DNA from 2 places in the Geodermatophilus sp. CPCC 205761 genome. Region 1 is predicted to be linked to the other one. Evidence: predicted binding sites of a transcription regulator. Region 1 holds the regulator's gene; the other holds the start of a gene.
The links. The regulator LexA, encoded in region 1, represses DNA repair genes until DNA is damaged. The targets are predictions, from matches to a motif close to TCGAACANNTGTTCGA.
Positions count from the first base shown of each region.

Region 2: a site for LexA is predicted at 1,928-1,943, ahead of MY526_RS25800 (replicative DNA helicase). Genes of this name have one in related genera too.

Region 1 is NZ_JALPKQ010000021.1:26,576-31,665, forward strand. Features, by position in the region: gene hflX (GTPase HflX) at 1-1,177, shown strand, start outside; gene MY526_RS14335 (phosphatase PAP2 family protein) at 1,244-1,996, shown strand; gene MY526_RS14340 (hypothetical protein) at 2,103-3,011, shown strand; gene lexA (transcriptional repressor LexA) at 3,147-3,830, opposite strand; gene MY526_RS14350 (LysM peptidoglycan-binding domain-containing protein) at 4,368-4,727, shown strand; gene MY526_RS14355 (hypothetical protein) at 4,849-5,090, shown strand, end outside.
Region 2 is NZ_JALPKQ010000075.1:5,415-10,504, forward strand. Features, by position in the region: gene MY526_RS25780 (single-stranded DNA-binding protein) at 1-240, shown strand, start outside; gene rpsR (30S ribosomal protein S18) at 341-577, shown strand; gene rplI (50S ribosomal protein L9) at 580-1,035, shown strand; gene MY526_RS25795 (RidA family protein) at 1,115-1,516, opposite strand; gene MY526_RS25800 (replicative DNA helicase) at 2,040-5,090, shown strand, end outside.

The DNA of each region.
Region 1 (5,090 bases):
GACCGCCGGCTCGGAGGTGCTCGAGGCGGTCAGCCAGCGGCGCGACAAGCCGGACGCCGGCACGTACGTGGGATCGGGCAAGGCGGCCGAGATCCGCGACATCGTCGCGGCCACCGGCGCCGACACGGTGATCTGCGACGGCGAGCTCACGCCGGGCCAGCTCAACCAGCTGGAGAAGATCCTCAAGGTCAAGGTGGTCGACCGGACCGCGCTGATCCTGGACATCTTCGCCCAGCACGCGAGCAGCCGGGAGGGCAAGGCGCAGGTCGAGCTCGCCCAGATGCAGTACATGCTGCCGCGGCTGCGCGGCTGGGGTGAGTCGCTGTCCCGTCAGGCCGGTGGCCGCGTCGCCGGCGGTGGCGGCATCGGTACCCGCGGTCCCGGTGAGACCAAGATCGAGACCGACCGGCGGCGGATCCGCGCGCGGGTCAGCAAGCTGCGCCGGGAGATCGCCGGCATGGCCACCGCGCGCGCCACCCAGCGGGCCAGTCGCGGGCGCAACGCCGTCCCGAGCGTGGCCATCGCCGGGTACACCAACGCGGGCAAGTCCAGCCTGCTCAACCGGCTGACCGGCGCGGGCGTGCTGGTGGAGAACGCCCTGTTCGCCACCCTCGACCCGACGGTGCGCCGCGCGCAGTCCCCGGACGGTCGCGAGTACACGCTCACCGACACCGTCGGCTTCGTCCGCCACCTGCCGCACCAGCTGGTCGACGCCTTCCGGTCGACGCTGGAGGAGGTGGCCGCCGCCGACCTGCTGCTGCACGTGGTCGACGGCTCCGACCCCGACCCGCTGGGTCAGATCGACGCCGTCCGCATCGTCCTCCGGGAGATCGACGCGGCCGCGGTGCCCGAGCTCATCGTCGTCAACAAGGTCGACGCCATGACCGAGGACGACGTCCTCACGCTGCGCCGGGCGCTGCCCGGCGCGGTGTGGGTGTCGGCCCGCACCGGTGAGGGGATCGAGCGGCTGCAGGAGATCGTCGCCGGACGGCTGCCGCACCCGGACGTGGACGTCGACGTCCTCGTCCCCTACGACCGGGGCGACCTGGTCGCCCGGGTGCACCGCGACGGCGAGGTGCTGAACGAGGCCCACGAGGCCGAAGGGACGCGGCTCACGGCGCGTGTCGACGGCGGGCTCGCCGCGGCGTTGGAGCAGTTCAGCGCGCCGGTTGCCTGACCGGTACCGGCCGCGGGGCCGGTCCGGCCGGGGCTGCACCGACGCCCCGGCCGGTACCGTGAGGCGGTGACCAGCGGCGCGGTGCGGCGGCGTCCGGGCGAGCAGGTGCCGCCGGACGACGCCGTCGTGCCCGTCCGTCACGAGCGGGTCGTCTCCAGTGGTCGTCCGTCGTGGTGGCTGCTCGTGGTCGCCCTGCTGGTCACGGTCGGCACCACCGTCGACCTGCTCAGCCGCGGCACGCTGGAGCGGATGGACCTGCGGGTGTCCGAGGCGGTCAGCGCCTGGGACCTCAAGGACTCGGCCGCCTACTGGCCGGTCTGGGCGGTGACCCAGCTCGGCGGTCGCGGGTTCATCCTCATCGTGCTCGCCGGGCTCGTCGGGCACCTGGTCTGGCGACGCCGCAGCGTGGTGCCCCTGCTCCGGGTGATGGTGGCGCTCGCGCTGCTCACCGTCGTCGTCTACGGCTTCAAGTACGGGACCGGCCGCACCGCCCCGGCCTACCCCGGGTCGTTCTTCTACCGGGACGGCGCCTCCTATCCCTCCGGGCACGTGGCCAACGCCGTGCTCATGTGGGGCGTCGCGCGCTGGCAGGCGGTGGAGTTCCGTCTCGTCCCCCCGGTCCAGCGGTCGTTCCGGCTGCTGAGCATCGTCGGCCCGGTGGCGACCGGCGTGGCGATGGTCTCCCTCGACTTCCACTGGGTCACCGACGCCGTCGTCGGCGCCTCCGTCGGCATCCTGCTGTTGGGCGTGGTTCACGCACTGGATGCAGTCGTGCTGTCACGCTGGGTTCGTGCCCGAGCCGGCCGACCGACCGCGTAGCGGCGTCCGAGGGCGACGTCCAGTCGCGGCGATCACGCTGGCGGGGGCAGTCGTCCTCGGTGCCGGCCTGCCCGCGTCGGCGTCGACGGAGGCCCCTGCCGGCCCAGTGACCCGCTGCCAGATCACCGATCCGCGGCTGCCGGAGGTCTCGGGGCTGGTCGTCGTCGGGGACCGCATGCTGGCGATGAACGACGGCGGCGACCAGGTCGACGTCTACGAGCTCGACGGGAACTGCCAGGTGCTCACCGTGCAGTCCGCGCCGATCGATCCCTACGACCCCGAGGACCTCGCCGTCGCCGCCGACGGCACCGTCTGGCTGGCCGACACCGGTGACAACAACGGAGTCCGCGACACGGTGGCGCTGCTGGCGCTCCGGCCCGACGGCGGCTCGGCGGTCTACCGGCTCGCCTTTCCCGACGGAGCCCGGGACGTCGAGGCGCTGCTCCTCGCGCCGGACGGCACTCCCTTCCTCGTGTCCAAGGAGGTCCTCGGTGCCAGCAAGGTGTTCCGGCCCGTGGCCGCGCTGGTCGGGTCGGGCGTCGTCGGGCTGACCGAGGTCGCCGGGGTGGAGTTCACCGTGACCGGCACGCCCGGCGGCCCGGTCGGGAGGGCCGGGCAGCTGATGGTCACCGGTGGCGCGGTCTCGGCGGACGGGCGCCTCCTGGCCCTGCGGACCTACACCGACGCCTACGTCTGGCCGCTGTCCGGGTCCGACGTCGCGGGTGCGCTCGCTGCCGAGCCGACCCGGATCGCACTGCCCGAGTCCCCGCAGGGGGAGGCGATCAGCTTCACGGCCGACGGCAGCGGCGTGGTGGTGGCCAGCGAGGGCCTGCCGAGCGACATCACCGTCGTGCCGTTGGCCGAGCCCCCCAGCCCGGCACCGGCCGGCGACGAGGCAGCCGCTTCGGAGGGACTCGTCGGCGGAGGCGTGTCGCCGATCGCCGCCGGGGTGGTCGCCGCCGTGATCGCGGCGGCAGTGGTCTGGATCGGCGGGAGGCTGCGCCGCCGCGACTGACCCGCGGCTGCGGGCCTCCCTCGTCCCGCCGGTGACCTGCACGGGCGGCGGTCCTCGCCCGTGCCGCCGGTGCCCGACGAGGCCGGCGGTCCTCGCCCGTGCCTCCGGCGGCGGCACGGGCGCGCCGGCGCCGCGTCAGACCCGGCGCAGCACCGTGACGACCCGGCCCAGGATCGTCGCCTCGTCGCCCGGGATGGGCTCGTACGCCGGGTTGTGCGGCATCAGCCACACATGGCCGTCCCGCCGCTTGTAGGTCTTCACCGTCGCCTCGCCGTCGAGCATCGCGGCGACGATCTCGCCGTTCTCGGCGTTGGGCTGCTGGCGCACGACCACCCAGTCGCCGTCGCAGATCGCCGCCTCCACCATCGAGTCGCCGGCGACCTTGAGCATGAACAGGGTGCCCTCGCCGACCAGCTCGCGGGGCAGCGGGAAGACGTCCTCCACGGCCTGCTCGGCCAGCACGGGACCACCGGCGGCGATCCGGCCGACCAGCGGCACGTACGTGGGGGCCGGGACCTGCTCGCCGGCGACGGCCGGGAGGGGGGCCGGCTGCACCGTCTCGCTCGCGGTGTCACCGGGCAGCCGGACGTCGAGCGCCCGGGGCCGGTTCGGGTCGCGGCGCAACCAGCCCTTCTTCTGCAGCACCGTCAGCTGGTGCGCCACCGAGGAGGCGGAGGACAGCCCGACCGCCTCGCCGATCTCGCGCACCGACGGGGGGTAGCCACGCCGCTCGATGGAGTCGCGGATGACCTCGAGCACCCGTCGCTGACGCTGGGTGAGTCCGTCCCCGGCCTCGCCCCGGTCGGGGAAGGTGCGCACGGATGCCGTCTCGGTGGTCGCCGGCGCGCCAGCCGCCCCCCGGCGATTCCCTGACGTCCCGCTCTTCTCCGCCACCGTCGCCTCCTCGCCGGCTGCTGTGCGCAGCGCGTCTCGTCCGTCGGGATGGACCGTAGCGCGCCGGACGCGCTGGATCAAACACATGTTCGAAGTGCGGGTGGAGCGCTGTGGCTTTCGTCGGACCCATCCGGTAGACATCGCACAGACGTTCGAATCGAACAAGCGTTCGATGGTCCGGCAGTTCCCTCGGGAGGAGTGGTCGTGGCACAGGTGCAGCAGGCGGTGTTGGAGTTCGACGACGCGGTCCAGGTGCCCTGGCGGCCCCGTCTCCGGGTGGTCCCGGCGGCGGACGGGCCACCCCGCGAGCACGCTCCGCGTCCTGCGGTGACACGGTCGGGTGAGGCGCGCGTCGGCGCCGCCCGACCGCCCGTGCCGACCGGTCCGGCCCGTCCGGGGGCGGCGCGCGGTGCGCGTCCGGGTGTGCCGGGCGCGCGGTCGGGAGCAGGGCCCGCGCGGCCCGTGACGGCCGGGGCGGCCGTGGACCGCACCGTGCGCGGCGGGTGTGGCCGGCCGGGGCGCCGGGCCACGTCGGGGCTGCGGCTGACCCGGCGAGCGCGCCGGCTGTCCGCGGTCCTGGCGCTCGGCGTGGGGGTGGCCCTGGGCTCCTGGCTGGGGCCGCTGGTGACCGGCGGTCCCGGCGACCTCCAGCTGGTGGGTGAGAGCACGGTCGTCGTCCAGGCGGGGGACACCGTGTGGTCGATCGCGGCGGAGGTCGCCGGGCCGGAGCAGGACGTCCGCGCCGTCGTCGACGCGATCGAGGCGCTCAACGACCTCGACCGCGCCGTCGTCGTCCCCGGTCAGGCGCTGCGGCTTCCCTGAGTCGTCGACACGGCGACACGTCGACCCGGCGACTGGCCACAAGGCCGGGTTCCCATGTTCGTCAACTGTCCGTACCGAGTTGCTAACCGTGAGTGGCGGTCCGGCGACTTACGGTCGACGGGTGTCAGTCACCTCGGAGCCGCGCTCGGCCGCCTTCACCCAGCACTCCCCGGATGTCGAGGTGTACTCGGACGGCGCGTGGTGGCCCGGCGCGATCCTGGGGTGGCGACACGACCAGCGTGGCGCCTGCGAGGTGTCGGTGCGTGCGGTCGTGGCCGGCCGTGAGCGCGCGAGCTGGGTCGACCTGGGTGACCTGCGGCTGCCCGAGCCGGAGCTGCCCGGGGCTGCCGGTGCCGAGCCGGC
Region 2 (5,090 bases), on a different contig from region 1:
CTCAAGCAGCGGTCGTTCGAGACCAAGGAAGGCGAGAAGCGCACCGTCGTGGAGCTCGAGGTCGACGAGATCGGCCCCTCGCTCCGCTACGCCACGGCGAAGGTCACCAAGGCCTCGCGCGGCGAGGGCGGCGGTGGCGGCTTCGGCGGTGGCAGCGGTGGTGGTGGCGGCTTCGGCGGCGGCGGGTCCAGCGACCCGTGGTCGACCCCGGCCCCGCCGTCCGACGAACCGCCCTTCTGAGCAAAGGACCCCCTGCCCCCACCGCTCGCAGGCTCGCGGTGGGCCCCTGCAGGGGGCCGTCAGTTCCTCTCCCTGAACCTCGTCGTACCTGGAGAACCCAGTGGCCAAGCCCCCCATCCGCAAGCCCAAGAAGAAGGTCTGCCAGTTCTGCAAGGACAAGGCGACCTACGTCGACTACAAGGACACGACCCTGCTGCGGAAGTTCATCTCCGACCGCGGCAAGATCCGTGCCCGCCGCGTCAGCGGCAACTGCAGCCAGCACCAGCGGGACGTCGCCGTGGCCGTGAAGAACAGCCGTGAGATGGCCCTGCTGCCCTACACCTCGACGGCGCGCTGACCATGAGCACCCAGAAGCTGATCCTGACGCAGGAGGTCACCGGTCTTGGGTCCTCCGGTGACACCGTGGAGGTCAAGGGCGGGTACGCCCGCAACTACCTCCTGCCCCGCGGCCTGGCCATCGTCGCCACCCGCGGTGCCGAGAAGCAGATCGAGTCGCTGCGCCGGGCGCGTGCCACGCGTGAGGTGCGCTCGCTCGAGGAGGCGCAGGCCGTGGCCGGCCGCCTGTCGGGCCTGACGGTCCGCGTGCCGGCCCGCGCCGGTGACGGTGGCCGCCTGTTCGGCCGGGTCACCACCGCCGACGTCGTCAACGCGGTGAGCGCCGCCGGCGGCCCCGAGCTCGACCGTCGCCGGGTGGAGCTGCCCAGCAGCATCAAGACCACGGGCCAGCACACCGTCACCGTGCGGGTGCACCCCGAGGTGTCCACCCAGATGGCCATCGAGGTCGTCGCCGGGTAAGGAGCCACCAGAGGGCCGCACGGCACCGCCCGCGAGGGGCGTCGGACTCCGGTCCGGCGCCCCTCGCGGCGTCCGGGGATCAGGCGACCGCGGTCACCTCGATCTCGACCATGAGCTCCGCGAACGCCAGGCGGGTGACGCCCACCAGGGTCGACGTCGGCCGGACGCCGGCGGCGTCGAGGCGCTCGGCGAGGGTGCCCCAGCAGCCCATCATGGCGTCGACGTCGGTCGTGTAGACGGTCATCCGGACGAGGTCGGCGAGCGTCATGCCGGCGTCCCGGAGCACCGTCTCGATGTTGTCCACGGTGAGTGACACCTGGGCCGCGAGGTCGCCGGGGTGCTGCGGAGTGCCGTCGGCCGACACGGCGGCCTGCCCGGAGCACACCAGGACGCGGCCGGCGCCCTCGAGCACCGCCGCCTGGTCGAAGCCGAAGGCGACCGACCACGGCCACGGGTTGACGGCTGTGCGGGTGACTGCCATCGGTCCTCCCCTCCTCGGTCGCCGCCGCGGGGACACGGCGGTCGGCGACGCCGATGACGGGGCTCAGGGTGGCCTCCGACGGCTCCCCGCGGGAGCTGTGGACGTGTGGCTGCTGGGGCGCGTGGCGCGTCTCCGGCGACACGCCGCGAACGACACAGCGATTTCTCCGGGAATTCTCCCGTCCACACCCGGTGCGTGGTCTTTCCGCTGGTCAGCCGGGGGATGTGGGAACGCGGCGCTCGGCGTCCCCCGCTGTCTCCACATGTCGACACGTCTGTGTCCACCGACTTGTCCACAAGTTGTGCAGAACGAGGTGCACAGCGGTGTTGGACGGGTCCGTCTCCTCTTCCTACCGTCCTTCCCAGACCTCCCGACGGCCCGGACTGTCGGTGCCCGGGAGTAGCAATGGACCCGAACACACGTTCGAGTCAGGTGTACGCGTTTCTGGTGCTTCCCCCACCAGGCCCCGGCCGATGGCCGGGGTCTGTTCGCGGGTGCGCCGGTGAGTGGATGGAGGACCTCCGTGGCGGTGGCCGACGACTTCAGCCGACCGATGCCGACGGCGCCGGAGTACGACCGGCAGCCGCCGCAGGACGTCGCGGCGGAGCAGTCGGTGCTCGGCGGCATGCTGCTGAGCAAGGACGCGATCGCCGACGTCGTGGAGGTGCTCGCCGGTCCCGACTTCTACCGGCCGGCGCACCAGGTGATCTACGACTGCATCCTCGACCTGTACGGCCGGGGTGAGCCGGCCGACGCCATCACCGTCGCCGCCGAGCTCAACCGCACCGACCAGCTGTCGAAGATGGGCGGCGCGGTCTACCTGCACACGCTCATCCAGGCCACGCCCACGGCCGCCAACGCCGGTTACTACGCCGCGATCGTCGCCGAGCAGGCCGTGCTGCGGCGGCTGGTCGAGGCGGGCACCCGCGTGGTGCAGCTCGGTTACGGCGCGGCGGGGGGCAAGGGCGACGTCGACGACATCGTCGACCGCGCCCAGCAGGAGATCTACGACGTCACCGAGAAGCGCATGAGCGAGGACTACTCGCGCCTCGAGGACGTCCTGCAGCCCACCATGGACGAGCTCGACGCCATCGCCTCGCGCGGCGGCACCGCCCGCGGTGTGCCCACCGGCATCCGCGACCTCGACGAGCTGACCAACGGCCTCCAGGCCGGTCAGATGGTGGTCATCGCGGCGCGTCCCGGTGTGGGCAAGGCGCTGGCCCTGGACACCCCGATCGCGACGCCCACGGGGTGGACGACGATGGGTGAGGTCCGCGTGGGCGATCGCGTGATCGGGTCCGACGGCCGCCCGACCACGGTCGTCGCGGCCACGGACGTGATGGCCGGCCGGCCCTGCTACGAGGTGCACTTCTCCGACGGCTCGGTGATCGTCGCCGACGCCCAGCACCAGTGGCTCACCGACGACCGGGCCAGCCGGAAGTCCGCCCAGGCCGCGCGCGTGGGCTACAACCGCTATCGGAACCAGCGCACGTTCGCCGCCGTCCGCACGACCGAGGCGCTGGCCCGCTCGGTCCGCTGCGCCGGCAAGGACGCCCGGCTCAACCACTCGGTCACCAACGCTGCCGCGCTGGAGCTGCCCGAGGCGGAGCTGCCCCTGCCGCCGTACGCCCTCGGCGTGTGGCTCGGTGACGGCACGTCACGGGCCGCGCACTTCACCAGCGCCGACCCCGAGATCGCCGTCTGCATCGAGGCCGAGGGTCTCGTCGTCACGCCGACCGGTGCCCACCGTCGCTATTCCCTCGAGCTCCCTGCCCGCGAAGCGGTGGCTGCGCGCCCTTGCCCGATGTGCGGTGCTCTGTTCGTGCCCAGGACGGCGCAGGTGCAGACGTGCGGCAAGACCTGCGGAGGCCGGTTGCGCGCCAGCGGCGGCGTGGGCCGGCAGGCGACCTGCCCGGACTGTGCTGGTCCCTCGTCAGGTCTGGCTCAGTGCCAGTCCTGCCGCGCGGACCACGGGACCGTGCAGGGCATCCTGCGGTCGCTGGGCGTCTTCGGGGACAAGCACATCCCGCTGGCCTACTTGCGGGGCTCCGTGGCGCAGCGACGGGCGCTGCTGGCGGGTCTCCTCGACACCGACGGGACCGTGACCGCGAGCGGCGCCGTGCAGTTCGCGGTCACGAGCCGGCGGCTGGCGGAGGACACCCGCGAGCTGATCGCGGGCCTCGGGCACCGGGTACGGATGAGCCGCAAGCGGGTGGAGGGCCGGACCGAGGAGTCGTCCATCTGCTACACGCTCACCTTCAGCACGGACGACGAGGTGTTCCGGCTGGAGCGCAAGAAGCTCCTGCACAAGGAGCGCGGTGCCCGCACCTACACGGCCAGAGGCGTCCGTTTCATCACTGACGTGCGGCCGATCGCCAGCGTGCCGGTCCGGTGCATCCAGGTCGACGCGGAGGACCACCTCTTCCTCGCCGGCCGCAGCTTCATCCCGACGCACAACTCGACCCTGGGACTGGACATCGCGCGATCGGCCACGGTGAAGCACCACATGCCGGCCGTGATCTTCTCGCTCGAGATGAGCAAGCACGAGATCACGATGCGTCTGCTGTCAGCCGAGGCGAAGGTGCCGCTGCACCACATGCGCGCCGGCACGCTGTCGGACGAGGACTGGTCGAAGCTGGCCCGCCGGATGGGTGAGATCGCCGACGCGCCGCTCTACATCGACGACTCCCCCAACATGACCATGATGGAGATCCGGGCCAAGGCGCGGCGGCTCAAGCAGCGCAACGACCTCAAGCTCGTGGTCATCGACTACCTGCAGCTGATGACGTCGGGCAAGCGGGTGGAGAGCCGCCAGCAGGAGGTCTCGGAGTTCTCCCGTGCGCTGAAGCTGCTGGCCAAGGAGCTCGAGGTCCCGGTCATCGCCATGAGCCAGCTGAACCGTGGCTCCGAGCAGCGTCAGGACAAGAAGCCGATGCTGTCCGACCTCCGCGAATCGGGCTGCCTGCCCGCCGAGACCCGCATCCTGCGGGCCGACACCGGCGCTGAGACGACCATGGGCGAGCTGTTCCAGAGCGGCGCGACCGACGTCCCGGTGTGGGCCCTCGACGACAGCCTGCGCTACGTCAGGCGGCACCTGACCCATGTCTTCGCCACCGGCCGCAGGCCCGTGCTGCGGATGACGACGTCGTCGGGCAAGACGGTGCGGGCGACAGCCAACCACCCGTTTCTCACCTATGACGGCTTCCGTCCGCTCGGCGAGCTCGCTCCCGGCCATCGCATCGCCGTTCCGCGGCACGTTCCGGCTCCTGACCGCATGACCGTGTGGGAGGACGAGAAGGTCGTCCTGCTGGCCCACCTCATCGGTGACGGCAGTTTCGTGGAGCGGCAGCCGCTCCGGTACGCGTCGATCGACGAGGAGAACCTGCGGGCGGTCACCACGTCAGCGCTGCACTTCGGCGTCGTGGCGGTGCGGGACGAGCACACGGCGGCTCGCTGCACCTCGCTGCGACTGCGGTCGCCGTTCCGGCTGACACACGGCCGGCGGAACCCGATCGCCGCGTGGCTCGACGAGCTCGGACTCTTCGGCCGCCGCAGTCACGAGAAGTTCGTCCCC